One region of the Quadrisphaera sp. KR29 genome, then DNA from elsewhere that is predicted to be linked to it. Evidence: predicted binding sites of a transcription regulator. Region 1 holds the regulator's gene; each other region holds the start of a gene.
What was found. Region 1 encodes LexA, which represses DNA repair genes until DNA is damaged. Its sites were predicted from a motif close to TCGAACANNTGTTCGA; they were not measured.
Positions count from the first base shown of each region.

Region 1 (9,441 bases):
GCCCGGGGCGCCGAGCGCCGCGGTGGAGTTGCTCCCGAGGGAGGTCTTCAGCGCGAACAGGCTCGGGATGAGCCACAGCACGGCGAAGACCGTCAGGACGATCGCCGCTCCGATGTTGAAGGCCCGGCTGGAGTCCTTGGCCTTCTCGTGCGGCACCCGGGCCGCGGGGGCGGCGGCGGAGACGCCGTTGCGGCGCGTGGTGGTGGAGGACATGTCAGGCGCTCCTGTCCTGGTTGCGCTCGAGCAGCTGGCGGAGGAGGGCGATCACGACGATGACGATGAAGAGCAGCACCGAGAACGCCGACGCGGCGCCGATGCGGTTGTCGGTGAAGCCGATGGCCGCGATCTGCGTCAGGGCCACCTGCGTGGAGATGCCGGGGCCGCCGGAGGTCATGAGGTAGACCTGGTCGAAGATCTTCAGCGAGGCGATGATCTGCAGGAGCACCACCAGCGTGGTGGTGCGGCTGAGCAGCGGCAGCGTGATGGAGCGGATCTGCTGCCAGGGCGTGGCGCCGTCCACGGCGGCCGCCTCGTACAGCTCGCGGGGGATCTCCTGCAGGCCCGCGAGGTACAGCACGAAGTTGAAGCCGATGGTCCACCAGATCGTGGCGACGGCGATGCCGACCATCGCCCACTTCGGGTCGGCCAGCACGGCCGTCGGGTCCATGCCGAGCCAGCCCTGCACGGTCGGCCACAGCCCTGTCGCCGGCGTGAAGATGAAGACCCAGATGAGGCTGATGGTGGCCGAGGGCAGCACGAAGGGCAGGAAGAAGGCCAGCCGGTAGAACCACTGGCCGCGCTTGAGCCGGTTGGCCAGCACCGCGAAGACGAAGGACAGCACGACCAGCGGCGGGGTCGTGTAGAGGGTGAACTGCAGGGTGTGCCACATGGCCGACCAGAAGTCGGCGCGGCCGAACATCTCGGCGTAGTTGGCGAAGCCGGCGAAGCTGCCCAGCCCCGGCCGCACCAGCGAGGTGTTGAAGAAGCTCGCGACGATCATGTAGATCGTCGGGACGATGAGGAAGAGCACGTAGAAGAACGCGAACGGCGCCAGGAAGAGCCAGCCCGCGCGGGCGTCCTGGGTCTTGACCTTGGTGCCGGTGTCGGGTGAGCCGTCGGGGCGCAGCGCGGCCGACGAGCTCGGGGGCGGAGTGGTCAGGGTGGTCATCTGGGGGTCCCCTCGAGGTCTGCTCGGTGGCTGCTCGGGTCGTGGCTCACGAGCCGAGCACGGGGCTCGGGGTGTCGAGGTAGGTGCGCAGCTGCTCCTTGATGGCGTCCAGGGCCTGCTGCGGGCTCGCCAGCTGCTGCTGCACGAGGCCGATCTGCGCACCGACGATCGTCTCGAAGGTGGAGCCGGAGCCGGAGTACCAGCCCGGCGGGTCGTACTTGGCGATCTCGGCGGCCGCGGCGTAGTCCGCCTGGGGCTCCAGCGCCTGGTACTCGGGAGACTCCAGCGTGGCCCTCAGGGCCGGCACGTGGCCGCCCTCGGCCCAGGTGAGGGACTGGTCCAGCAGCGACTTGATGAAGCCCATGGCCAGCTCGCGCTGCGCGTCGGTGCGCTCCATGCGCGGGATGATGAACGTGTGGCTGTCGGCCTGGGCGGCCGGCGCGTCGAAGACCTGCGGGATCGGCACCATGCCGAACGTCAGGCCCTCGATGCCCTGGGCGGTGGTGATCTCCCACTCGCCCTGGGTCTGGAAGCCGACCTTGCCGGTGTACAGCAGCGTGCTGGCGCCGGCGTAGTCGACCGTCGGGGTGAGCAGGCCGCGTGCGGCGAGGTCGCCGATGTAGCCCATCGTCTCCAGCGCCAGCTCCTCGTTGACGGTGAGCTGCTGCCCGTCGTCGCCGAGGAAGTCGGTGGCGCCGTCCATCTGCCAGTACAGGGTCTGGAACAGGCGCCAGGATCCGGAGGTGTCACCGACGTTGGAGGCCGACCAGGCGGCTCCCCCGGTGACCTGCGAGATGGCGGTCAGCGCGGCCTCGAAGGCCTCCCTGCCCTGGATCGGCGCCAGCTTGCCGTCCCCGTCGAGCAGCCCCGCCTGCCCGCAGACGTCGGCGTTGAAGAACAGCACGTAGGGGTGGGTGTCCAGGGGGATCGTGTAGTAGCTGTCGCCGACCTTCCCGGCCTCCCACACCGACGGGGTGAAGGAGGAGCTCGACAGGCCGGCCAGCCCCAGCAGGTCCTCGGTGATCGGCTCGAGCAGGCCGGCCTGGGCCAGGATGGTCGCCCGGGTGGCGTGCGCGACGGCGACGTCCGGCGGCTTGTTGCCCAGCGTCGCCAGCACGACCTTGGTGTAGTAGGGGTTGCCCCAGGCGAAGGTGGCGGCGGTCAGGGACTCCTGCGAGCCCTGCTGCCTGCGGTACTCGTCCAGCATCGTCTGGAGCCGGGCGCCGTCGCCGCCCCCGAACAGGTTCCAGAACGTCACCGAGTCGGGGTTGAGCGGGGCGCCGGCCACGCCGGCCGCCAGCGGTGAGCCGCAGCCCGCCAGACCGCCGGTCACGCCCAGGGCCCCCAGACCCGCCAGTCCCCCGGCCAGCACCTTCCGGCGGCTGGGGTGCTGCTCGGGCAGCGTCGTCCTCATCGTCGACCTCCTCGTCGTGCGTGGTCGGAGTCTGCATGGTCGAGGGCCCCCTTTGCAACGATGGAAACGTCGGCGTCCGTCGCGCGGCGCGGCGTGGCACACTCCGCGGCGTGGCGACGACGGCGCACCTCCCCCGGGCCAGCACGCAGAGCGGCGAGCACCCCCGCCCCCAGCTGCTGCGCGAGCGCTGGACGGACCTGTCGGGCACCTGGCAGCTGGGCCTGGTGCCCGCCGGCGCCCCCGCCCCGCGAGGCCTGTGGCGCAGGACGGACCTGGCCGACCGCACGGGCTTCGAGCGCGACGTCGTCGTCCCCTACCCCCCGGAGAGCGAGGCCTCCGGCGTCGGCGAGCAGGGCCCGTTCGCTGAGCTGTGGTACCGCCGCGGGCTGCGCCTGCGCGACGTCGCCGGCGCGGAGGACCTCGCCGGCGGCTCCCGCCTGGTGCTGCGCTTCGGCGCTGTCGACCACGCCGCGCGGGTGTGGTTCGACGGCCACCTCGTGGCCGAGCACACCGGCGGGCAGACGCCGTTCTCCGCCGACGTCACCGAGCTCCTCGACCCCGCCGCCTCGGACCTGCTGGACCGCGAGCACGTGCTGGTGGTCCGCGCCGTCGACGACGCCCGCGACCCGGAGCTGCCGCGGGGCAAGCAGGACTGGCACGACGCCCCCCACGCCATCTGGTACCGCCGCACCTCCGGCATCTGGCAGACGGTGTGGGCCGAGGTCGTCCCCGCGGTGAGCATCGAGCACCTCACCTGGCGCGCCGACGTGCCGGGGGCGGTGGTCCACCTGGTCGCCGAGCTGTCCTCGCTGCCGCCTGGGCCCGTGTCCCTGGCCGTGCGCCTGGCCCTCGGCTCCCCCGACGGCGACGACGACGGCGAGCGGGTGCTCGCCGAGGCCGTGGTCGCCGTCCCCGGCCCGGACGAGCGCGGCGGGCCCCTGGTCGAGGCCTGCCTCGCGGTGCCGCTGCTGCGGCACGGCCAGGAGCGCGAGGCGCTGCTGTGGCACCCCGAGCAGCCCCACCTCGTGGACGCCCAGGTGCGGCTGCTGGCCGGCCCGCCCGGCTCCCCCGGCGAGCAGCTGGACGCCGTGGCCAGCTACCTGGGGCTGCGCTCGGTGTCCGTCGGCGCCGGGCAGCTGCTGCTCAACGGGACCCCCCGGCAGCTGCGGTCCGTGCTCGACCAGGGCTGGTGGCCCGACACCCACCTCGCGGCCAGCGCCGACAGGCTGCGCCGGGAGGCCCAGCTGGTCGCCGACCTCGGCTTCGACTCGGTGCGCGTCCACCAGAAGGTGGAGGACCCGCGCTTCCTGCACTGGTGCGACAGGCTCGGCATCACCGTGTGGGCCGAGACCGCCAACGCCTACGCCCACACCGCCCGGGCGGTCTCCCTGCTCACCGCGGAGTGGCTGGAGGTGGTCCGCCGCGACGCCAGCCACCCCAGCGTGGTGGCGTGGGTGCCGCTCAACGAGAGCTGGGGCGTGCAGGACGTCGCCGTGCAGCCCGGCGAGAGGGCGTACGCGACGGCGCTGGCCGCGCTCACCCGGGCCCTGGACCCGACGCGGCCGGTCATCAGCAACGACGGGTGGGAGCACACCGACTCCGACCTGTGGACCGTGCACGACTACACCGACACGGGGGCGGACCTGCTGGCGCGCTACGGCTCACCGCAGGCCGTGGCGGCGCTGGTGGGCGTGCCCGCGCCGTCGTCGCCGTCGCCCCGGGTGACGGCCAACGGGCGGCGCCTGCGGGTGGCCGGCGGCGCACGGACCGGCGAGCTGCCCGACGCCGAGCGGCCGCTGGTGCTCAGCGAGTTCGGCGGGGTGCGCTTCACCCCGCCCGTGGACGGCGGCTCGCGCCCGGAGGGCGCGACCTGGGGGTACTCCACCGCGGCCGACGCCGAGGACTTCGCCCGCCGCCTGGGCGACCTGCTGGGCGCGGCCAACGCCTGCCTGGCCAACGGCGCCCTGGCCGGCTGGTGCTACACGCAGCTGGCCGACACGCTGCAGGAGGCCAACGGCCTCCTGTCCGAGGACCGCACGCCCAAGCTGCCGCTGGCGCGGCTGCGGGCCCTGGTCACCGGCGAGGTGACCGGCGAGGTCGCGGGTGGGGTGACCGGCGGGGTCACCGGCGGGTGAGCGCCCCCGCCCCGCGGGTGGACGGGGTCAGCAGCAGCTGCCCGAGGAAGCCCAGCACCAGCGCCACCAGCACCCCGAGGTTGGCGTAGGCCCAGTCGCCCTCGCGCCCGCCCAGGCCCAGGGGCCCCAGCAGGTAGCCCTGCCAGGCCAGCCACCCGGCGCCGGTGTTGACCACCAGGCCCCAGCCGACCGCCGTGGCGAGCACCAGCAGGGCCACCGGGCCCCAGCGCACCGAGCCGTAGGGGCCCGCGGGGTCGAAGAGGGCGGAGTCGTCGTAGGCGCCCGAGCGGCGGACCAGGTCGGCGATCGCCGCGCCCGCCCACGCCGCGATCGGCACGCCCAGGGTGATGAGGAAGGCCTGGAAGGGGGTGAGGAAGTCGGCGGAGAAGAAGACGACGCAGACGGCGCCGGCGACCATGAGGGCGCCGTCCACCAGGGCCGCCACCCAGCGCGGGGCGGGCAGGCCCAGGGACAGCAGCGCCAGTCCGGAGGAGTAGATGTCCAGCACCGCCCCGCCGACCAGCGACAGCACGGCGACCACCGCGAACGGCACGAGGAACCACGTGGGCAGCCCCGCGGCGAGGGCGCCGATGGGGTCGGAGGCCACCGCGGCGGAGAAGTCCGCCGAGGAGGCCGCCAGCAGCACCCCGAAGCACAGCAGGACCACGGGGGCCGCGGCCCCGCCCAGGGTGGTCCACCACACCACCCCGGGGCGGGAGGAGTGGCGCGGCAGGTAGCGGGAGTAGTCGCCGGCGGCGTTGACCCACCCGAGCCCGAAGCCGGTCATGGTGAAGACCGTCGCGCCGATGAGGGCCTGCGCCGACCCGCTGGGCGTGGCGGTGACGGCGCCCCAGTCGACCAGGTCGGTGCTCAGCAGGAGGTAGACGACCGTCAGGACGCCGGTGACCACGGTGATGACGGTCTGCAGCTTCATGATCGCCTCGAAGCCGAGGACGCCGGCGCCGACCACCAGCAGGACGACGACGAGCAGGGCGACGCCCTTGGTCACCGCGCCGCCGCCCCAGCCCAGGGTGGTGAAGACGGTCGCGGTGGCCAGCGCGGCCAGGGAGACGAGCACCGTCTCCCAGCCCACGGTGAGCACCCAGCTGATCGCCGACGGGAGCCGGTTGCCGCGCACCCCGAAGGCGGCGCGCGAGACGACCATGGTCGGCGCGGAGGCCCGGGTGCCGCCGAGGGCCACGAGGCCGCACAGCAGGAAGGAGGCGACGACGCCGACGACGCCGGCGAGCAGCGCCTGCCACCAGCTGACCCCGAAGCCCAGCACGAAGGCGCCGTAGCTGATCCCGAAGACCGAGACGTTGGCCGCGAACCACGGCCAGAACAGGCTCGAGGGCCTGCCCCGCCGCTCGGACTCGTCGATGACGTTGAGGCCGTTGACCTCGACCCGCGACAGCGGCGGCGTCTCCTGGGGCAGCACGACGGCACACTACGAGGTCCGCCGCCGCCGGGTCCGCCGCGGCGCACCGCGCGTCGAACGCGTGTTTGATGCGGCGTCACCGATCCACTACGCTGCGTCCGTGGCGACGACCGCCCGCAAGGGCTCCCCCAGCCGCGCTGACGACCTGACCAGCCGCCAGCGCGCCGTCCTGGACACCATCCGCGACTCCGTCGCCAGCCGGGGCTACCCGCCGAGCATGCGGGAGATCGGCAAGGTCGTCGGGCTGCACAGCCCCAGCAGCGTCGCCCACCAGCTGGTCACCCTCGAGCGCAAGGGCTACCTGCGGCGCGACCCCAACCGCCCGCGGGCCATCGAGGTGGTCGACGTCGCGCGCACCCCGGCCCTGGCCGAGGCGGCGCCCGAGAGCGAGGAGACCGCCCTCGTCCCGCTGGTCGGGCGCATCGCCGCCGGCGCTCCCGTGCTGGCCGAGCAGGAGGTCGAGGACGTCTTCGCCCTGCCCCGCCAGCTGGTGGGCGAGGGGGAGCTGTTCACGCTGCGGGTGGTCGGTGACTCCATGGTCGAGGCGGCCATCTGCGACGGCGACTACGTCGTGGTCCGCCGCCAGCCCGTCGCCGAGAACGGCGAGGTGGTCGCCGCCATGATCGACGGCGAGGCGACGGTGAAGGTGCTGCAGCGCCGTGACGGACGGGTCTGGCTCATGCCGCGCAACGCCGCCTACTCCCCCATCGACGGCACCGACGCCACCGTCCTGGGCCGCGTCGTGACGGTGCTGCGCTCCCTGTGACCCGCACCGGGCGGCTCAGCCGCCCGTGAGGTTCCTGACCTGCTGGCCGATCGTCAGCACGGTCGCCGTGCCGTAGATGAGGATCGCCAGCACGAGCAGCACCAGCCGCACGCCCTTGACGCGCAGGGGCGCCGGCAGCAGCTTGCGGTTGGTGGCGATGAGCAGCGCCGAGTAGATGGTCATCATGAGCCCGCCGACGGTGGCGGAGACGACCACCAGGGCGATGGGCTGGTCGAAGCCGACCAGCAGCACCGTGCAGCCGATGACCACCAGGCCCCAGGTGAGCCAGAAGTAGATGCGGCTCTCGTCAGCGGTCTTGAGGTAGCTGGTCTTGAGCACGTCGGCGGCCATCCGGCTGGTGTAGTCGGTGATGCCCAGCGCGGCCCCGAACAGCGAGAACGCCCCGATGATCCAGAAGAAGACGCCGAACCAGGTGCCCACCGCCTCGGCCAGCTGCTCGCCCTCGACCCTGACGAACTGGATGTCGTTCGGCAGGTCCTCCAGCCCGAAGACGGTGGAGTAGGCCAGCAGCGAGGTGAAGAAGATGGAGACCACGGTGATGGCCACGAAGGTGCTCAGCTGCTCGACGTTGGCGAAGCGCCACCAGCCGCGCCAGCGCCGCAGGTTCTCCTCGCCCTCGGGCCCCTCGGTCCTGAAGACGTAGCCCGTGCTGGGCACCGCCTCGGGCTCGCCGGTGACCGGGCTCTGCAGGCGCGGCACGTAGTGGCCCATCCCGAAGCCCTTGTCGCGGATCCAGTTGGACTGCACGAGGTTCTGCCCCCCGCCGGCGCCGGCGAAGATCATGGCGCCGAAGAGGGTGGCGAAGCCGAGCTCGGCCGCGGGGAAGCGGGCCTCGGTGACGATGGTCGGCACGTCGCGCCACGCCGTGGCGGTGATGGCGGCGAAGGCCCCGACGACCAGGAGCAGCAGCACCGCGGCCACCTTGACCATCTGGATCTTCTCCAGCGCCACGTAGACCACCGGGGCGAGGGTGAGGATGAGGCCGATGGCCACCAGCAGGCCGATCGCGATGAAGCGCGGGGTGCCGCCGGTCAGGAAGCTGATCAGCGTGGCGGAGCTGGTGGCCCACCCCGGCCACAGGTTGGCGCCGTAGGTGAGGATCGCGAAGACCAGGCCCCAGTGCGGCCAGAACCGGCTGAAGCCGGTGACCGCGGTCTCCCCCGTCGCCAGGGCGTACCGCTCGATCTCCATCGTCACGAAGTACTGGGTGACCACGCCCACCAGCGCGGCCCACACGAACACCAGCCCCACCTGGGAGGCGATGAAGGGGAACAGCACGAACTCGCCGCTGGACAGGCCCACGCCCGCCGCGATGATGCCCGGGCCGATGAGCGGGAGCCACCGCGACGGCGGTCGCGGCATCTCCCGCACCTCGGGGACCGACAGCCGGGAGCCCCGGAAGGGCTCCAGGACCGACGTGCCGGTGGCGCCGGACGCGCGGGACGCGCCGGAGCCGTGGTCAGACGGGGTGCCGCGGTGGCCTGCCGCGTCGTCGCGGGTGGACATGCCGCTCACCGTGGCGCAGGTGGCGCCGGCGCGCGAGACGATCAGCAGGCGGGCGGCGCCGGCGTCAGCCCGCGAGCAGAGCCGGCGTCAGCCCGCGAGCAGAGCTCGACCCATCCCGCGCAGCACGCGGGGGGTCAGGCGGCCCCGCGCCAGGCCGATGTCGGCGACGTCGTCGAAGACGCCGGCGTCGCGGGCGGAGGCGCGCAGCGCCGCGTGCAGCAGGGTGTCGCTGCGCACCAGGCGCGCCGCCAGGTCGGTGTGGCGCAGGTGGCTGCCGAGGGCGGCCCGCAGCGCCTCGGCGTAGGGCCTGCCCCCCACCGCGGCGCGGCCGGCCAGGACCCCCGACAGCACGGCGTAGTAGATGCCCTCCCCCGTGACCGGGTTGACCAGGCTCGCGGCGTCGCCGACCAGCAGCACGCTCCCCACGGACCACACCGAGCTGCGCCCCGTCGAGAGCGGCAGCGGGTGCCCGGCGACCTGCTCGGCGCCCTCCGCCGTGCCGGGCAGCAGCTCCTCCAGGCGCTCCAGCAGCCGCGCCCGCGTGGGTGCGGCCCCCGCCGAGGAGCGCGAGCCGACCAGCTGCCCGAACCCCACGTTGGCGCGTCCGTCGCCCACGGGGAACGACCACGCGTAGCTGGGCCTGTCGGTGTCCTGGGAGAAGGCCAGCACCTGCACGCCGTCGTGCTCGGGGCGCACCGGGGCGTACGCGCGCACGGCGATCGCCGTCGTCCCCCGCCGCTGCGGCGGCACGGCCGCCGGTCCCAGGGCCCGGCGCACCTCGGAGTGGGCGCCGTCGGCGCCCACCACCACGCGGGCGCGCACCACCTCGCCGTCGGAGAGCACGACGCCGGCGCCGCCGCCGTCCTGCAGCACGTCGCGCACGCGCCCGCGCCGCAGCACCGCGCCGCGCTCGGCGGCGGCGCGCACGAGGCGGGCGTCGAGCTCGGCGCGCGGGACCACCTGCGCCGGGCGGGTCATCGCCTCCTCGACCAC
Region 1 is NZ_JBQXXG010000006.1:98,638-108,078, forward strand. Features, by position in the region: gene ACUN9U_RS07350 (carbohydrate ABC transporter permease) at 1-213, opposite strand, end outside; gene ACUN9U_RS07355 (carbohydrate ABC transporter permease) at 215-1,168, opposite strand; gene ACUN9U_RS07360 (extracellular solute-binding protein) at 1,215-2,582, opposite strand; gene ACUN9U_RS07365 (glycoside hydrolase family 2 protein) at 2,693-4,717, shown strand; gene ACUN9U_RS07370 (purine-cytosine permease family protein) at 4,704-6,155, opposite strand; gene lexA (transcriptional repressor LexA) at 6,112-6,921, shown strand; gene ACUN9U_RS07380 (Nramp family divalent metal transporter) at 6,937-8,448, opposite strand; gene ACUN9U_RS07385 (NAD(P)/FAD-dependent oxidoreductase) at 8,536-9,441, opposite strand, start outside.

Region 2 (9,441 bases), on a different contig from region 1:
CGGTGCGCCGGGCGGCGACCGCCCGCGAGGCGACGCCCGCGGCGCACCCGGCCAGGCCCGCCCACCGCCCCGCGCGCCCGCCCAGGCCCGTCAGGGCTGCGGCCGGTGGCAGCACGAAGACGGCGGCGAGGGCCGCCACGAGCGCCGCGGCCCCGGCCGGCGACCCCGTGGCCGACCACAGCGACTTGGCGTACCCGTCGCGCAGCGCCGGCCAGCCGTCGTACATCCGGCAGGTGGCCAGCGCCGTGCCGTCGGCCACCCCGCCGCGGCCGCCGGCGGCCTTGACGGCTCGCACCAGCGCGACGTCGTCGAGCACCTCCGCGCGCACCGCGGCGAAGCCTCCCGCGCGCTCCAGCGCCGCGGCGTCGAGCGCCATGAGCTGGCCGTTCGCCGCCGACAGCGACGGGCGCGGTGAGCGCTCGGCCAGCCGCAGCGGCAGCGTGGCCAGCCAGCTCCACTGCAGCAGCGGCTGCACCAGCCGCTCCGCCGGCGTCACCGCCACCTGGCGCGGGTAGGGGCTCACCAGCGCCAGCCCGTGGCGGCGCAGCAGGTCGACGGTGGCCGCGAGGCCGCGCGGGGCGAGCCGGACGTCGGCGTCCAGGCAGACGAGCACCGACCCGGTGGCGGCGTGCGCCAGCTGCGCGAGGGCGTGCGGCTTGCCCAGCCAGCCCGCCGCCAGGGGCGCTCCGGCCAGCACCTGCACCCGCGGGTCGCCAGCGGCGGCGTCCCGCGCCGCGGCGGCCGTGCCGTCGGCGGAGCCGTCGTCGAGGACGAGCACCTCCAGGTCGGGCACGCCGGTGCTCGCCAGCACCGCCGCCAGGGCGCCGCCCACCTGGTGCGCCTCGTCGCGCACGGGCAGCAGCACGCTGACCCGCTCGGCCACCGGGGGCGGGGCGCCGGCCGGGCGCCGCAGCAGCGCGGCGTTGACGGCGGTGTGGGCGGCGAGGAGCACGGCGGCGGCGCTGGCCGCCTGCACCGCCCGCAGCCCGGCGCTCACGCGCCCGTGGCGGGGGGCGCGCCGGGGACCGGTCGGCGGCGGCGCAGGTGGGCCAGCGCCGGCAGCGCGACCACGCCCATCACGACGAGCACCCACAGCGCCACCCACGGCCGCCCGAAGAAGACGGCGTTCCCCAGCGCCGAGCCGAGCCACGTCCAGCCGAGCAGCAGCGCCGGCGCCCCGGCCCCGAGGGCGGCCGCGGGGGAGACCCCCGGCCGCACGCCGCGCGGGACGCCGAGGTGCAGGACGGCGTGCACGACCAGGGACACGAGCAGCCAGCCGGCGTAGTTGGTCAGCGGGATGCCGGGGATCCCCGGCAGCGCGGGCGCCGGGTGCTCCCAGGCCCAGTGGCCCGCGGCGACCATCTGCGGGTCCAGGGAGAGGTCCCACGCCGTCAGCGCCCACGCCGCCAGGGGCACCGCGGCCCAGTGCGGGACGGGGACGCCGCGGCGGCGCAGCAGGTCCACCACGGAGCGGCCGGCGAGCGCGGTCGGCCAGGCCATCATCAGCCAGGCCGCCGGCACCACGACGGGCACGCCGAGCACCTGCGGGCCCAGCGTCCCCGCGTAGGCGTAGTCGCCGAAGGGGAAGCCGATGCTGACCCCCACGGCCTCGGCGAGCAGCCCGACCCCGCCGGCACCGGCGGCCAGGACCACCGCCGCCCGGGCGCCGTGGGTGGCCGCGGCGCTGACCAGGGAGGCCGCGGCGAAGACCAGCACGGACACCACCGTCGCGGTGGTCAGCACGTCCCCGGACAGCAGCGGGTGGGCGACCTGGAGCAGGACGGCGACCGCGGCCAGCACGAGCGCTGCGCGCTGCCCGCGGGCCGTGGGCAGCGGCCGGCGCAGCTGCGCGGTACCGGCGGCGCTCACGGGGTGGTCCCGCGGTGCGTGCCCTCCAGCGAGCGGACCGAGAAGCGCGCGAAGAGCTCCTCGGCGTACCAGCGCTCCCGTGCGGTGCGCGCCACGACGTCGCGGTGGGCGGCGCGCCGGTGGGCGAAGTCGCGCAGCGAGGCCGAGTCCGACCAGAGGCTGAAGGTGCCCTGCAGCCCCACGGGGGCCTCGCCGATGCCGACCGCCAGGCGCAGGCCGGGGACGGCGCCGAGGTCGGCGGAGACCGGGGGGACGGCGCCCCAGAAGGAGCGTCCGCGGCCCAGGCGGATCCGCGCGCGGGTGATGCTCGCGACCGGGCCGGTGGCCCCGGCGCGGGTGGGCGCGGGGTCTCCGAACGGCTCGCGACCCGACCACTGGCCGCGGCTGGCCACGGGCACCATCTCGACCCGCAGGCGCTCGGCGGCCAGCCGGTCCCAGGCGCGCACCACCGGCGAGCGCTCGAAGGCCGTCGCGGCCGCCTCGTCGTCCCAGGTGGTGAGGACGGCCCAGTGGTGCGGGTCCGCGTCGCGAGGGGTGAAGGTGCGCCCGTCCCCGGTGCCCAGGAGCTTCCAGAAGGCCGCCCCGCTGGAGCGCAGGCGCCGGCGGTCCAGGGCCATCCTGGCCACGGCGACGGGGACGGCGGAGGTGGGCACGCGCCAGAGGTGCAGGACCGCGCACGCGGGGACGCTGCCGGCGTCGGCGCGCTCGGTTGCCACGGCAGCACGGTAGCCGCGGTCCACCCGTGCGGCCGAGCCGAGCCCGCACACCCGTTCGCCCCGCTCGGCCGCCGCTGGGAGGCCGCCAGGGCGTCGCTGCAGGTCGGAGCGCGTTGTCGGACCCCGGTGGCAGCGTCTGCGCCATGGACAGCGGGTTGACGAGCGGCGTGACCAGCGGTTCACTGCTGCTGTCGAACACGTGTTCGGTGACGGTGGGCGCGGCCACCGGGGAGGGGAAGCCCCGGGGCCGCGCCGCCAGTGCCTCAGGAGGAGGAGCTGTGAGCCGGTCGTTCGACGAGGTCGTGCACGTGAGGGTCGGGCAGAGCGGTGGGCGCGGGGAGCCCGGCGCGCCCACGGCCTTCGTGTGGCGCGGGCGCCTGTTCGTGGTCCGCGAGGTGCTGGCCACGTGGAGCGCGCGCCTGCCGTGGTGGCAGGGCGTCGCGGCCAGGGCCCTGCGCGGCGAGGCCGTCGAGGTGAGCGGCAGCAGCGCCCTCGCCCGCGAGCGGGGCGCGAGGCCCGCTGGGCCAGCCGCTGACGAGCAGGTGTGGCGCGTGGTCGCCAGCGCCGGCTTCGGGGTCGAGCCGGGCACGTTCGAGCTCGCCTGCGAGCCGGCCGCCGCCCGCGGTGACCAGGACGACGGCGGGCGCTGGCGCCTCGTCCGGGTGGTGGACTGACGTGGCGGCCGTGAGGCCCCGCGGCCCCGCCGCCGCGCAGGCGCCCGCCCCTCCGGGTGCTGTCAGGCTGCTCGAGCGCGCCGCCACCGAGCTGTCGCTGGCCGCTGCCGCCACCGACCCGGCGGAGCGCTTCGTGGAGGCGCACCTCGCCGCGCTGCGCGCCGGTGCCGCCGTCGTCGCCGCCCGTCAGGTGGTCGGCGGGCGCCGCAGGGGCCCGGTCAACGTCTGGGAGTCGCTGGTCGCCCTCGCCCCCGAGGTCGAGGGGTGGGCGCTGTACTTCGGCGCCGCCGCCGAGCGCCGCGCGGCCGTCGAGAGCGGCCGCGGCGCCGCCGTGCTGGCCCCCGAGGCCGACACCCACCTGGCCCAGGCGGAGGCCTTCACCGCCCTGGTCGCGGACCTGCTCGACGTGCGGGTGTGGCTGGGCGGCCTGCCGCTCGCCGCCAGCTGAGCGCGTCCGCGGAGAAACCCGATGACTGGCGGGGGCTCCGGCGGTCATCGTGGTGACGGCACGCCCGACCCCTCAGGAGCCGCAGTGAGCACCGCCGACCCGGCAGCGCCGGTCCCGCCCCGCCTCGACCTGCGCCACGGCACGCAGCGGGTGTTCGCCCACCTGCTGGCGAGCAGCGCCGTGGTGTCGGTCATCAACTACACGGTGTGGTTCGCCATCACGTTCTGGGTCTTCCTCGAGACCCGGTCCGTCTTCGCGACCGGCATGATCGCGGGGATCTTCGTGGTCGCCACGGCGGCCACCGGCATCTGGTTCGGCAGCCTGGTCGACAACCACCGCAAGCGCGCCGTCATGCAGGCCTCCGCGCTGGTCTCGGCAGCGGTCTACGCCGTGTGCCTGGCGCTGTACCTGCTGACGCCGGCCGAGGCCTTCCGCGACGTAGGGTCCTGGCAGCTGTGGGCGTTCATCGTGCTGCTCATGCTCGGGGTGATCGCCGGCAACCCCCGCGCCATCGCGCTGCCCACCCTGGTGACCCTGCTCGTCCCGGAGGACCGGCGCGACCGCGCCAACGGCCTGGTGGGCACGGTGAGCGGCACCTCCATGCTCGTCACCTCCGTGATCAGCGGGGTGCTCGTGGCCTCCGGCGGGATGCTCCACGTGCTGCTGCTCGCCCTCGTCGTGCTCGCCGCGTCGGTGGTGCACCTGGCGCGGGTCGACGTCCCCGAGCCCGCACCGGGTGCGCCGCTGCCCCCCGGTGAGCGGGCCGGGGCCGACGACGGGGCCGACGACGGGGACGGGGTCGGGGCCGGCGAGGGGCCCGCCAGCGCGGTCGGGCCGTCCGGTGGCGCCGGCGGCGCCGGCGGTGTGGACCTGCGCGGCACCTGGCGGCTGGTGCGCGGCGTGCCCGGCCTGGTGCCGCTCATCGCTTTCAGCTGCTTCAACAACTTCATCGGCGGCGGCTTCATGGCCCTCATGGACGCCTACGGCCTCTCGCTGGTCTCGGTGCAGGTCTGGGGCCTGCTGTGGGGCGGGCTGAGCGCCCTGATGATCGTCGGTGGCCTGCTGGTGGCGCGCCTCGGGCTGGGCACCCGGCCCGTGAGGCTGCTGCTGCTCGTCAACGTCGCCGCCTGGACGGCCACGATGCTCTTCCCGCTCGTCGCCTCGGTGGTCAGCCTGGCGGTGGCCATGGCGGTGTTCATGCTGCTCATGCCCTTCGCCGAGGCGGCGGAGCAGACCGTGCTCCAGCGCGTGGTGCCCTACGAGCGGCAGGGACGCGTCTTCGGCTTCGCCCAGAGCGTCGAGCAGGCCGCGGCACCGGTCACCGCCTTCCTCGTCGGCCCGCTGACGCAGTTCGTCGTCGTCCCCCTGATGAGCGGGGACGGCGCGGGAGCGCGGGCGATCGGCGGCTGGTTCGGCACCGGGCAGGCCCGCGCCATCGCCCTGGTGTTCGTCGTCATCGGCGCGATGGGCCTGGTGGCCACGCTCCTGGCGCTGGCCAGCCCCCAGTACCGGCGCCTGTCGGCCTCCTACGCCGCGGCGCAGGGCCTGCCCGGGGTGGGTCCGGGCGCCGACGCAGCGCCGGGAGCCCCGGTCGGGACGTCGGTCGGACTGGCCGCGGGACTGCCCGCTGAGCTGCCCGTCGGGGTGCCGGCCGGGGCTCCCGGCGCGGATGGCCCCGAGGTGCCTGCGCGGCCTCGCCCGTGAGCGAGGGCGCCGGCGCGGAGGTCGAGCTGAACGGGCTGGCGGTGAACGCGACGGTCCCCGAGGACCTGCGCTGGACCGACGTGCGCCGTGGCGAGGAGTTCGTGCTCACCACCCTGACCGTGCGGCTGCTGCCCGACGGGCACCTGGCGGTCAAGGCCTACGGCCGCCCCGTGGCCGGCGGCCGCGGCGGGTACGTCTCCTTCCCCGTGCCGACCGACCGGCCGGAGCTGGCCGCGCTGGTCGAGGCTGCTGCTGCCCGCGCCGCCGAGCTCTGGAGCTCCCACCGCGGCCTGGGCTGACGCGGCGGCCGGCCCCGGCGGGCCCGTCCCCGAGCAGCCCGCGCGGCGGGGCGGCGCGCGCGAAGGTCTCGCGCCCGTCGTGGTCGGAACCCTGGCGCGTCATGTCGGAACCAGACCCCGGTTCCGACAGCACGCGCCAGGGTTCCGACGCGACGCGGCTGCGTTCCGACATGACGCGCCGGCGTGGCGACGCGGCTTGACCCGTGCGCCGGTGCCAGCCCGGGTGGGGGTGGCCCCTCCTCACCCCCACTCCCGAGCTGTGTCCGGGTCCTGCGGCGCCGGAAGACGCGGTGCTCCTCCTGGCCCCGTCCGACGCCGGACGGGTCAGCCGGTGGCCCGGGGCCGGCTGGTCACCGCGGACAGGGGCGCGGTGACGTCCTCGAGCGACTTGCCCTCGGCGTCGACCGCCAGGACGGCCGCCACGATCCCGCCGATGACCATCACGCCCGCGCCGATGAGGTAGCCGATGAAGAGCTTGCCCGGGTCGTCGCCCTCGCCGATGAGCGCGCCGTAGAAGACCGGGCCCAGCGAGCCGAACAGCTGGGCGATGGCGAAGAACACCGCGATCGCCTGCGCGCGGATCTCCATGGGGAACAGCTCGCTGGCGGTGAGGTAGCCCGAGCTGGCCCCGGCCGAGGCGAAGAAGAAGATGATCGCCCAGGCGATGGTCTGCGTGACGGCGTTGAGGATGCCGGCGTTGAACATCACCGCCGTGATCGCCAGGAGCACGCCGGACAGCAGGTACGTCCCTGAGATCATCTTCTTGCGCCCGAGGGTGTCGAAGAGGTGCCCGAGCAGCAGGGGCCCCGCGAGGTTGCCCAGCGCGAACCCGATCAGGTACAGCGGCGTGCTGCCCGCCGGCACGTCGTAGAACTTGGTGAGCACCAGCGTGTAGGTGAAGAAGATCGCGTTGTAGAGGAACGACTGCGTGATCATCAGCGTGGCGGCCAGCGTCGCCCGCGACGGGTAGGTCTTGAACAGGACCCGGGTCAGGGTGATGTAGCCCTGCGCCGGAGCGGGCCGGACCTCGATCGCGCGGTCGTCGTCGACGGGAGCGAGCTGCTGCCCGGACTCCTCCACCTGCCGCTCGATGCGCGCGATGTTCTCCTCGGCCTCCTCCTCCTTGCCGTGCATGAGCAGCCACCGCGGGCTCTCGGGCAGGTGCTTGCGCAGACCCCAGATCGCGATGCCGATCACCGGGCCGATGAGGAAGGCGGCGCGCCAGCCCCAGGTCAGGGGCAGCTCGTTGAGGAGGAAGTAGGTGCCGAGGGTGCCGAGGATGGCGCCGGCCCAGTACGTGCCGTTGACGCCGATGTCGACGCGGCCGCGGTACTTCGCGGGCATCATCTCGTCGATCGCCGAGTTGATCGCGGCGTACTCGCCGCCGATGCCCGCGCCTGCGATGAACCGGGTCAGGTAGAGGAAGACCAGCCCTGAGGTCTCGCCGTTCCAGGTGAAGGCCGTCAGGGCGTTGCCCCCGAGGTAGACGCCGAGGGTGACCAGGAACAGCTTCTGGCGGCCCAGCGCGTCGGAGATGCGCCCGAAGACGAGGGCGCCCACGACCTCCCCGATGAGGTACACGGTGGCGATGAGCCCGACCTGCGCGGAGGACATGGCGAGGGTGGCCTTCTCCTGCAGGATCGGGTTGACCGCGCCGGCGATGGTGATCTCGAGCCCGTCGAGGATCCACGCCGTCCCCAGCGCCATGATCATCCGGGTGTGGAACGGCGACCACCTCAGGCGGTCGATGCGGGCCGGGATCAGGCTCCTGATGGAGCCTGCGGCGCCCGCGGGTGCAGGGCTGGCGGTGGCCATGGTCCTCCTCCTCCGTGCCGCGTCCTCGACGGCGGCGCGACGCTACGCCCGGTTGTCGCCGGCAACCACTTGGATCTCCCGACGCGGGTCACCCGGGTGGAGCACCCCTGTCGCGGTCGGCCTGCGCGCGGCGCCGAGGGGCGTGTAGTGTCCGTGGAGTCGAACACGCGTTCGACCAGGCCGACCTTCCCCGGCCTGCTGCCCCGCGGAGCTCACCGCGGGCCGGCCGGGGAGGAGCGAGGTGCCGCCGTCACCGCCGTTCACGCACCTGCACGTGGCCTCGGGCTGGAGCCTCCAGCACGGCACCGACACCCCGGCCGCCCTCGTCGAGCGCGCCGCCGCTGACGGCCAGCGCGCCCTGGCCCTCACCGACCGCGACGGGCTGCGTGGAGCCGTCAAGCACGTCGTCGCCTGCGCCCAGGAGGGCGTCGTCCCCGTGCTGGGGATGGACCTCGCCGTCGAGCCCAGCGACCTGAGCGGCCGGGCAGACCGGGCCGGCCACCGACCGGGGACCAGCCGGACGCCGGTGCGCGGCGGAGCCGCCGTCGACGCGCGGCTGCCGCGCGTCGTCGTCCTCGCCCACGGCAGCAGCACCTCCCTGACCGCCGCGGCGGGCTGGACGCCCGACCCGGGCGACCCGCCCCTGCCGACGGGCGCCGGCTGGGCCCGCCTGTGCCGGCTGTCCACCGCCGCGCACGCCCGCGGGGAGGCGCCCGGCTCGCTGAGCGCGGTCGGCGGCCGGCGCGGCACGCCCGTGACCACGCTGGCCGAGGTCGCCGAGCACGCGCTCGACCCGGCCTCCGGCGCTCCGGCGATCACCGTGCTGCTGGGGCCTGACAGCGAGGTCGGCCGCGCCCTGCTGGCCCGCCGCCCCGACCTGGCCCGGGCGCTGCTGGCGCACTGGTACTCCGCGCTGCCGCTGGGCTGCCTGGCCCTGGAGGTGGTCTGCCACCTCGGCCCGGAGGGCACCCCCGCCAGCCTCGGGCACGCCGCGCGCACCCTGGCCCTGGCCCGCGAGGCCGGGGTGCCCGCCGTCCTCACCAACGCCGTGCGCCACGCCGGCCCCGAGGGCGCCGCCACCGCCGACGTGCTCGACGCCGCCCGCCGCCTGGTGCCGCTGTCCAGCCGCCACCTCGACAGGGCCACCGGCCACGGCTGGCTCAAGCCGGCCGCGGCCATGCGCGACCTCGCCGAGCGGATCGCCACCACCGCCGGCACCCCCCGCGCCGGTGAGGCCGGTGGCGCCGCGCAGCTGCTGGCCGACACCGAGCGCCTCGCCGCGCGCTGCCACCTCGACCCGCGCGCCGACCTCGGCGTCGGCGCCGTCCACCTGCCCGAGCCGTGGCTGGTGGCCGGGCCGGCCGTGCGCACCGTGGAGGACGCCGGCGCGGTGCTGCGCGCCCGCTGCGAGGCCGCCGTCCACACCCGCTACCCGGGCGCCTCGCTGGCGCACCTGCAGCGGGTGCGCGCGCGCATGGAGGAGGAGCTGTCCGTCATCGGCGCGCTCGGCTTCCCCACCTACTTCCTCACCGTCGCCGAGGTGTGCGACCTGACCCGCCGCCTGGGCGTGCGCGTGGCGGCCCGCGGCTCCGGCGCCGGCAGCCTGGTCAACCACCTGCTCGGCATCTCCGGGGTCGACCCCATCGCCCACGGCCTGCTCATGGAGCGCTTCCTCACCACCGCCCGCGCCGAGCTGCCCGACATCGACGTCGACGTGGAGTCCGCCCGCCGCACCGAGGTCTACGACGCCGTGCTGGAGCGCTTCGGCGGTGACCGCGTGGCCGCCGTCTCCATGACCGACACCTACCGGGTGCGCCACGCCGTCCGCGACGTCGGCGCGGCCCTCGGGATGCCGCCGGGCGAGGTCGACGCCATCGCCAAGGCCTTCCCGCACCTGCGCGCCCGCGACGTGCGCC
Region 2 is NZ_JBQXXG010000003.1:151,814-161,254, forward strand. Features, by position in the region: gene ACUN9U_RS04170 (glycosyltransferase) at 1-997, opposite strand, end outside; gene ACUN9U_RS04175 (carotenoid biosynthesis protein) at 994-1,869, opposite strand; gene ACUN9U_RS04180 (monooxygenase) at 1,866-2,585, opposite strand; gene ACUN9U_RS04185 (DUF6504 family protein) at 2,864-3,259, shown strand; gene ACUN9U_RS04190 (SAV_6107 family HEPN domain-containing protein) at 3,270-3,707, shown strand; gene ACUN9U_RS04195 (MFS transporter) at 3,792-5,411, shown strand; gene ACUN9U_RS04200 (hypothetical protein) at 5,408-5,710, shown strand; gene ACUN9U_RS04205 (MFS transporter) at 6,035-7,525, opposite strand; gene ACUN9U_RS04210 (DNA polymerase III subunit alpha) at 7,767-9,441, shown strand, end outside.
Region 2: the regulator LexA is predicted to act here: its motif matches at 2,777-2,792, upstream of ACUN9U_RS04185 (DUF6504 family protein).

Region 3 (9,441 bases), on a different contig from region 1:
CCGGCGCCGCTGGCCGAGCGGGTGCGCGCCGCGTCACCGCGCGTGAAGCGCTCGGTGGCGGTGGCCACCAGCTCCGGGGGGAACCCCCGGCCGTCGTCGGCCACCTCCAGCTCCACGTGCCCGCCGCCGTCGAGCAGGCGGGTGCGCACCCGCACCCGCCCGGCGCCCGCCGACTCGGCGTTGGCCACGAGGTTGGCCAGCAGCCTCCCCAGCGCCCGCTCGTCGCCGTCCACCACCGCGGGCGGCCCGGTGACCTGGACGTCCACCGGGTGCGCCGCCGCCAGGCGCGGCGCCTCCCGCTGGGCCAGGGCCGCCAGGTCCACCGCGGCGCGGGCGCTGGCGCCCCGCTCCGCCGAGGCGAGCACGAGGAGGTCCTGGGCCAGGTGCTCCAGGCGCTCGGCCTCCCCGAGCGCGGCGGCCAGCGACTCCGCGGCGTCCTCGGGCAGGTCGCGCCCCGTCCGCAGCGCCAGCTCCAGCTCACCGCGCAGGACGGCGATGGGCGTGCGCAGCTCGTGCGCGGCGTCGTCGACGAACTCCCGCTCCCTGCGCACCGCGGCCTCGAGCCTGTCGAGCATCCCGTTCAGGGTGCGCGCCAGCACCGCCACCTCGTCAGCCCCCGGCGGCTGCGGGAGGCGCTGGTCCAGCTCGGCGGCCGAGATCCGGGCCGCGCGGCGCGTGAGGTCGGCCACCGGGCGCAGCGCCGCACCGGCCAGCAGCCACCCGGCCAGCCCGAGGCTGGCCACCAGCACCGGGGCGCCGGCCAGGAACAGCAGCAGCAGGCGCGTCTCGGCCTCGTCGAGCTCGCGCATGCGGGTGCCGACCACGAGCACCGAGCCGGCCTGCGGCACCGCGACCGGGGTGGCGGTGAAGCGCACCCGGCCCTGCCGCGGCACCTCCAGGCTCCCGCTGACCGCGCCGCCGGAGCGGCGCACCTCGGTGAGCACCGCTGGCGGCAGGAAGGACGAGCCCGCGCTGGAGCGCCCCCGCGAGGCCAGCACGGCCGCGGCGGGGGAGGTCTGCACCAGCGTCCCGTCCGGGCCCACCAGCTCGGCGATCGGGTCGTCGCGGACCACGCCCACGTCCCCGCGCTCCAGCGCCTGGCGCAGCGCCGACGTGCGCGTGTCGAGCCCGGTGTCGACGGCGGCGTCGAACTGGCGGTCGGTGGCGAAGGCCAGCAGCCCCACCGCCGCGGCGATGACCACGGCCACCGCCGCCGCGAAGAGCACCGCCAGCCGCGAGCGCAGCGCCGAGGGCAGCAGCCGCCCCGGCCCGCGGGCGACGCGCCGGTGGGGGTTCACCGCTCCGTCATCTCGCACCGGGCACCCTCTCACTCGACCCTGCATGACGGACCGTCCAGCGCGCTCCCAGCGCGAGCCCGCGACGGCCCGCCCGGCACCGGCCCGACGAGAGGACAGCATGACCGCCCGCCGCGCGCCGCGGCGCCTCCCGCGGGGGGTGTCGTCGTGAGGGTCCTCGTCGTCGAGGACGACGCGGCGATGGCGCGCCTGCTGCGCCGGGCCCTGGCCTCGGAGGGCTACGCCGTGGACGTGGCCGCCACCGGCCCGGACGGCCTGTGGGCGGCCACCGAGAACGACTACGACGTCGTGGTGCTCGACGCGATGATCCCCGCCCCCAACGGCTTCCAGGTGGCCCGCCAGCTGCGCGAGCGCCGCCGCTGGGCGCCCGTGCTCATGCTCACCGCCCGCGCCGACGTCGCCGACCGCGTCCGCGGGCTCGACAGCGGCGCCGACGACTACCTGACCAAGCCCTTCGCCCTGGACGAGCTCTTCGCCCGGGTGCGCGCCCTGGTGCGCCGCGGCGCGGTGCCGCGCCCGGCGGTGATGCGCGTCGGCGACCTCGAGCTGGACCCGGGCAGCCGCCGGGTCGAGCGCGACGGGGTGCCGGTGGAGCTCACGAGCAAGGAGTTCGCCCTGCTCGCCGAGCTCATGCGCCACCCCGGGCAGGTGCTCTCGCGCACCCACCTCATCGACCACGTCTGGGACTCCGCCTACGACGGCGCCTCCAACGTGGTGGAGGTGCACGTGCGGCGGCTGCGGGAGAAGGTCGACAGGCCGTTCGGGCGCGAGAGCATCCGGACCTCCCGCGGGGCCGGCTACCTCGTCGTCGACGACGCCGCCGCCGCTGGCGAGGGTCCTGGTGAGGGTCCTGGCGACCCCCGGGCGCCCCGGGGCGGCGCGTGAGGCCGGGCCTGCTCGCCGCGGCGCTCGCGGGCGCGGCGGTGGCCGGGCACGCCGGCCCCGCGGTGCTGGGCCGCGGGCGCTGGCGCGAGCGCGTGGTGCCGGGCCTGCTCGGGCGCGGGGCGCCCGGGAGCGTGGCCCTCACCTTCGACGACGGCCCCCACCCCGAGGGCACCCCCGCCGTGCGCCGCGCGCTGGACGACCTCGGCGTGCGCGCCACGTTCTTCCTGCTCGGGCGGCAGGTCGAGCGCCACCCCGGGGCCGTGGCGCAGCTGCTGGCCGACGGCCACGAGGTGGCCCTGCACGGGCACGAGCACCGCAACCACCTGGCGCGCACGGCCCCGGCGCTGGCCGCCGACCTGCAGCGCGCCCGCGACGCGGTGGTGGGCGACGCCGCGGCCGGCGGCCTGGACCCCGCGCGGGTCCGCGCGGCGCTGCGCCACACCCGCCCGCCCTACGGGGCCGTCTCCGGCGGCACCCTGTGGGCGGCCCGGACCTGCGGCCTGCGCCCGGTGCTGTGGACGGCCTGGGGGCGCGACTGGCTCGGCCACGACGGCGAGCAGGTGGCCGCCACCGCGCTGGCCGGCCTGGACCGCGACGCGCCGGGCCCGGACGGCGGCGGGGGCACCGTGCTCCTGCACGACTCCGACTGCACCTCCGTGCCCGGCTCGTGGCGGGGGACTGTCGCGGCGCTGCCGCTGCTGGTCGCGGCCGTCCGCGAGCGCGGCTGGCAGCTGCGCCCGCTCTGGCAGCACCTGCCGGCGACGGGGGCGGCCGCGTGAGGGCCGACGTGTGGCTGGCGCTGGCGTCGGCGGCCTGCTTCGCCGTCTCCACCGTCGCCCAGCACCGCGCGGCGGTGGCGCACGCCGAGGAGGGCACGGGCACCTCCCCGGTGCGCCTGGTGCTGCGCCTGGCGCGCAGCCCGCTGTGGCTGGCCGGGCTGGTGGTCGCGGTCGCTGCGCTCCTGCTGCAGGCGCTCGCGCTGAGCCGGGGCGCCCTCGTCGTCGTGCAGCCGATCCTGCTGCTGGGGCTGCTGCTGGCGCTGCCGCTGTCCGACGCGCTGGCCCGCAGGCTGCCCGGCCGCGGGGAGGTCCTCGCGGCGCTCGCGGTGCTGGTGGGGCTGGCGCTGTTCGTCGTCGCCGCCGACCCCGACCGCGGCACCCCCGTCGCCGAGCCCGGCCACCTGCTGGCGGTGGCCGGCGGCTGGACCGGCGTCGCGCTGCTGGCGGCCCTGCTGGGCGAGACGGTGCTGCGCCGGCGCAAGGCGCTGCTGCTGGGCCTGTCCGGCGGGGCCCTCATCGGCGTCTCCAGCGCGCTGCTCAAGCAGGTCGTCGGCCTGCTCGGCCGCGACCCCGCGGGCGCGCTGCTCGACCCGGCCACCGCCGGCGTCGTCCTGACCGGCGTGGCGGGCCTGGTCGCCACCCAGGCCGGGTACGCGGCCGGGCACCTGTCGGCCTCCCAGCCCGCGCACTCCATCGCCGAGCCCGCCGTGGCCGCCGCCATCGGCGCCACCGCCTTCGCCGAGCACCTCGCCGCCGGTGCGCTGCCGCTGGCCGGGCAGGTGGTCGGGGCGCTGCTCATGGTGGCCGGCGTCATCGGCATCGCCCTGGTCGTGCCCGACCTCCACGAGCCGCCGGCCACCGGCCGCTCCCCGCAGCGGGAGGCGGCGTGAGCGCGCTGCCGGTCGTGCTGGCCCTGCTGGCCGCGGCCTGCTTCGCCACCTCCACGGTCACGCAGCACCGGGCGGCCTCCACCGCGCCCGAGGGCAGCGGCACCGGGGTGCGCCTGGTGCTCACCCTGCTGCGCCAGCCGCTGTGGCTGGTGGGCCTGGCCTTCGGGCTGGCCGGCGCCGTGCTGCAGACCCTCGCGCTCTCCCAGGGCGCGCTGCTGGTGGTGCAGCCGCTGCTGGTGACGGGCCTGCTCCTGGCCCTGCCGCTGTCCGTGGTCCTCGAGGGGCGCCGCCCCGCGCGCGCCGAGTGGCTGTGGGCGAGCGCCGTGGTGGTCGGCCTGGCCGTCTTCCTCGTCTCCGCGCGCCCCGGTGGCGGCACCGAGGTGGCCGAGCCCGCCTCCCTGCGCGCCTGCACCGCCGCCGGGGCGGCCGCCGTGGTGGCGCTGGCGGCGCTGTCGCGCGCCGGGAGCGGCCGGTACCGCGCCCTGCTGCTCGGCCTGGGCGGCGGCACCTCCCTGGGCCTGGCCGGGGCGCTGCTGAAGGAGACCACCGGGCGGGCGCAGGCCGACGGGCTGCTGCCCGCCCTGGGCAGCTGGCCGCTGGGGGCGCTCCTGGTCGCCGGCGCCGCCGGCGTGGTGCTCAACCAGTCCAGCTACCGCGTCGGCGTGCTCACCGCCTCCCAGCCGGCCATCACCATCGCCGAGCCCGTCGCGGCGGCCTCGGTGGGGGCGCTCGCCTTCGGCGAGCGGCTCGCCGCCGGGGACGGCGCGCAGGTGCTGCAGGTGGCTGGCCTGGCGCTCATGGTCAGCGCCGTCGTGGTGCTGGCCCGGCTCACTGCCGACCAGGGCCCCGCCCCCGCCGCCCTCGCCGACCCACCCCACTCACCCGAGGAGGAGCTGTGCTGAAGACCCCGGACGAGCCGGTCGAGCCCGAGCCGTGGGCCAGCGTGCTCGTCGTCTCCGGCAGCGTCGGGGCGGGGCACGACGGCGCCGCCCACGAGCTGGCCCGGCGGCTGCGCGCGCTCGGCGTCCGCGTCGACGTCGAGGACCACCTGCGCGCCCTCGTGCCGGGCGCCGGGCTGTTCCTGCGCCAGGGGTACACCCAGAGCGTCGGGCGCGTCCCGGGCCTGTTCGAGTGGCTCTTCGGGGTGCTGGAGGACTCGCCCTTCTGGCGCTGGCTGCTCGCGCTGCTGTGCCGCACCAGCTGCCGCCGGCTGCTGCGGTGGTCGCGCCGGCGCCCGTACTCCCTGGTGGTCTCCACCTACCCGCTGGCCAGCCAGGCCCTCGGCCACCTGCGCGCGCGCGGCCGGCTGCGCGTGCCGGTGGTGACCTACCTGTGCGACCCCGCGGCGCACCGCTCCTGGGTGCACCCCGGCGTCGACCACCACTGGACGGTCACCGAGGCCACCGCCCGGCAGGGCCGGCGGGACTACGGCGTGGCCATGCGGGCGGTCGGCCCGCTGGTGCCCGAGCGCTTCACCACCGTCCCCGCCGAGCGCGGTGCGCAGCTGCGCGCCGAGCTGGGCATCGACGGCTCGCGCCGCGTGGCGCTGCTCGTGGCGGGCTCGCTGGGGCTGGGCGACGTCGCGGAGAGCGCCGCCCGGGTGGGTGAGGCCGGGCTGGTGCCGATGGTGCTGTGCGGGCGCAACGAGGCGCTGCGCGCGGAGGTCGCCCGGGTCCCCGGCGCGGTGGCCCTGGGCTGGCGCAGCGACGTGCACGAGCTGCTGGGCGCCGCCGACGTGCTGGTGCAGAACGCCGGTGGCCTGTCCTACACCGAGGCCCTCGTGGCCGGCCTGCCCGCCGTCAGCTACCGGTGCATCCCCGGGCACGGCCGCGCCAACGCCGCCGTGCTGGAGGCCGCCCGCCTGGCCCCGTGGGCGCGCACCGACGCCGAGCTGGCACCGGCGCTGCGCTCGGCGCTGGCCCGGGGGCGGAGCCGTCCGGACCTCGGCGACCCCGCCGAGGCGGTCCTGTCCCTGCTGGTGCCCGCCGACCCGCGGGCGGTGGAGGTGGTCGACCTGACCTCCCGCCGCTGGGCCGCGCGCGCCTCGCGCCCGCTGCGCCCGGGGCGGGTGGCCGGCGCGGCGCTGGTCTCAGCCCTGCTGGCGCCCGTGCTCGCGCGCCGCGACGGCTGACGGGACCCGGTCCGGCGACGGGTCCAGCGACGGGTCCAGCGACGGGTCCAGCGCCGCGTCGAGGGCCTGGGACAGGTCGGCCCACAGGTCCTCGACGTCCTCCACCCCCACGGACAGGCGCAGCAGGTCCTCCGGCACCACCGCCGGCTCCAGCGGGTGGCGGCGGCGGCGCTCGACGAGCGACTCCACCCCGCCCAGGCTCGTGGCGGGCAGCCACAGGCGGGTGGCGTCCTGCACCGCGGCAGCGCCGGCCGCCCCGCCGCGCACCTGGACGGACAGCACCGAGCCGAAGCCGCGCATCTGCGCGGCCGCCCGCGCGTGCCCGGGGTCGGCCGGCAGGGAGGGGTGGCGCACGTGCGTCACGGCGGGGTGGCCCTCCAGGCGGCGCGCCAGCTCCGCGGCGCTGGCCTGCGAGCGCTGCACGCGCAGGTGCAGGGTGCGCACCCCGCGCAGCGCCAGCCACGCCTCGAAGGGGCCGGGGATGCTGCCGGTGAGCGTGCGGTGGCGCCCCAGCGCCGCGAGCAGGTCGGCGTCGCGGGTCACGACCGCGCCGAGCACCACGTCGGAGTGCCCGGCGAGGTACTTGGTCACCGAGTGGACGACGACGTCGGCGCCCAGCACCAGCGGCTGCTGCACCAGCGGGGTGGCGAAGGTGTTGTCCACGGCCGTGCGCACCCCCGCCGCCCGCGCCGCGGCGCACAGCGCCGGCAGGTCGGCCACCTCCAGCAGCGGGTTGGTCGGGGACTCCAGCCACAGCAGGTCCCCGGGGGAGGCGCCGGCCAGCGCGTCGACGACGGCGGCGGTGTCAGCGGTGGGCACCCGCCGCTGGCGCAGCCGCCCGGAGGCCTCCAGGTGGTCCAGCAGGCCCAGGGTGGTGTTGTAGGCCCCCTCCGGGGCGACCACCAGGCCGCCGACGGGCACCTGCTCGACCACGGCGCTGACGGCGGCCATCCCGGAGGCGAAGGCCCGTGCGCCGCCGCCGTCGCCCGGGCGGGCGTCCTCCAGCAGCGCGAGCACCTCCTCCAGCGCTTCCCACGTCGGGTTGGCGAACCGCGCGTAGCCGCGCGCGCCCGGCTCCGTGCTGGCCACGAACGTCGAGGTCAGCTGCACCGGGGGGTTGACGGGGGCGTCCGGGATGCGGGGCGGGCGACCGGCGGAGACCGCCAGCGTCTCGGGCGACCAGGCGGCTCCGGCGTGGGGGTCGTGCACCCGCCCAGGCTAGGCGTCGTCCTCGGGGAGCCCCGCGAACGCCTCCTTGACGCCGGAGTACCAGCCCAGCGCCTGCCGGGGCCGCAGCCAGCGGCCCGCATGGCCGAGCGCGCTGGCTCGTGGGCCGCGTCTCCCGCGCGCACCGCCTCCCGCAGGTGCCGGTCCTGGGCCTGGATGACGTCGTCGGCGCTCGCGCCGCGGTGGGTGTGGTCGCAGGGGCCGCCCAGCTGGCGGCAGCTCATCGTCTTCACACCACCCCGACGCGTGGGGCGCCTCAGGTGTGACCGGGCGGGGCGTCGGGCACGCCCCCGGGGCGACGGCGGCGCACGCGCACCAGCACGTCGGGGTCGGCGCGGAACACGACGCCGCGCACCGGCCCGTCGGCCGCGTCGAGGTCGACGAGGACGTCGAAGAGCACCTCCGCCTCCCCGCGCAGGAACCACGCCGCACCCGGCAGCCCGTCCACCTCCACCGCGAGCGCAGACCGGGCGCTGCCGTCGAAGAACGCCGCCACGCGCTCGCGGCCCTCCACGCGGGCGGGCGTGCCCGCTGCCACGGCCGCTGCGTCGGCCCTGATGACGGCGCCGGGGGCGAGCAGCTCGAGCAGGCGCGCGAGGTCGCCGCCGCGCGCAGCGTCCATGAACGCGTCCACCACCTCCGCCTGCGCTGCCCGCCGCCCGGCGCTGGGCCCGGCGACGCGGGCCCGGGCGCGGGAGGCCAGCTTGCGCGCGGCGGCCGGCGTGGTGCCCAGCACCTCGGCGACCGCGGGGAAGTCGACGCCGAAGCTGTCGTGCAGCACGAGGGCCACGCGTTCGCGCGGGCCGAGCCTGTCGAGCACGAGGTCCAGGGCGGCCGAGACGGCCTCCACCCGCACCACCACCTCGTCGGGGCCGGGCGCCGGATCCACGAGGGCACCCGGCCCGGCAAGCTCCTCGAGGTCGCCGTCCAGCACCGGGCTGCGCTGGCGCAGCCGGTCCAGGCAGAGCCTGCTGACGACCGTGGTGAGCCACGCCGCCAGCGAGGTGACCTCCTCGCCGGGCTCGGCGCGGCGGGTGGCGCGGTCGAGGCGCAGCCACGCCTGCTGGACCGCGTCCTCGGCCTCGCTGCGGTCGGCGAGCAGCCGGGCGGCCAGCGCCACCAGCCGCGGCCGCTCGGCCTCGAAGCGCTGCGCCAGGTCGTCGTCCGCGCGGGGGGGCCACCGTGGGAGCATGACGCGCCGGACGGGGCCGGTGCGAGCGGCGGCTAGGGTCGCTGGCCATGGCCGAGCCGCAGCGCGAGCGTCCCCGGGTGGCCGTCGTCTTCGGGGGGCGGTCCAGCGAGCACGCCATCAGCTGCGCCACCGCCGCCGGGGTGCTGGCGGCGCTGGACAGGTCGCAGTGGGACGTCGTCCCGGTGGGCGTGACCCCCACCGGTCACTGGGTGCTCGCCGAGGACGACCCCGCCCGCTGGTCCATCCGCGAGGGCGCCCCGCTGCCCGAGGTCGGTCCCGGCGACGGCCCCGGCGTCGTGGTGCCGGTGGCCACCGACGACAGGGCGCTGCGCGTCAGCGAGCCCGGGCGCCCGCCCCGCGAGCTCGGTGACGTCGACGTCGTCCTGCCGCTGCTGCACGGCCCCTACGGGGAGGACGGGACCCTGCAGGGGCTGCTCGAGCTCGGCGACGTCCGCTACGCCGGCTCCGGCGTGCTGGCCTCGGCGCTGTCGATGGACAAGGGCTTCACGCGCACCGTCCTGGCCGCCGCCGGGCTGCCCGTGGGCCCGTGGGTGACGCTGCTGGCCCACCAGTGGGAGGCCGACCGCGCCGCCTGCGAGCAGCGGGTGGCGGCGCTGGGCTGGCCGGTGTTCGTCAAGCCCTCCCGCGCCGGGTCCAGCATGGGCGTCTCCAAGGTGGCCGGCCCGGCCGAGCTCGCCGCGGCCGTCGAGCTGGCCGCCTCCCACGACCCCAAGGTGGTCGTCGAGGCCGCCGTCGCCTCCCCCCGGGAGCTGGAGGTCGGCGTGCTGGAGGAGCTCGTCCAGGGGGCCGGCGGGCGGGTGCGCCCCGAGCCGCGCGCGTCGGTGGTCGGCGAGGTGGTGGTCGGCGCGGGGCGCGACTTCTACGACTTCGAGGCCAAGTACCTCGACGACGGCGCCGTGCGCCTGGACAGCCCGGCGGACCTGCCCGCCGGCGTCGCCGACCGGGCCCGCGCGCTGGCCCTGGAGGTGTTCGCCGCGGTCGGCGCGGAGGGCCTGGCCCG
Region 3 is NZ_JBQXXG010000003.1:12,147-21,587, forward strand. Features, by position in the region: gene ACUN9U_RS03470 (sensor histidine kinase) at 1-1,316, opposite strand, end outside; gene ACUN9U_RS03475 (response regulator transcription factor) at 1,464-2,201, shown strand; gene ACUN9U_RS03480 (polysaccharide deacetylase family protein) at 2,198-2,980, shown strand; gene ACUN9U_RS03485 (DMT family transporter) at 2,977-3,870, shown strand; gene ACUN9U_RS03490 (DMT family transporter) at 3,867-4,772, shown strand; gene ACUN9U_RS03495 (MGDG synthase family glycosyltransferase) at 4,766-6,001, shown strand; gene ACUN9U_RS03500 (trans-sulfuration enzyme family protein) at 5,960-7,210, opposite strand; gene ACUN9U_RS03505 (sigma-70 family RNA polymerase sigma factor) at 7,485-8,420, opposite strand; gene ACUN9U_RS03510 (D-alanine--D-alanine ligase family protein) at 8,468-9,441, shown strand, end outside.
Region 3: the regulator LexA is predicted to act here: its motif matches at 7,245-7,260, upstream of ACUN9U_RS03500 (trans-sulfuration enzyme family protein).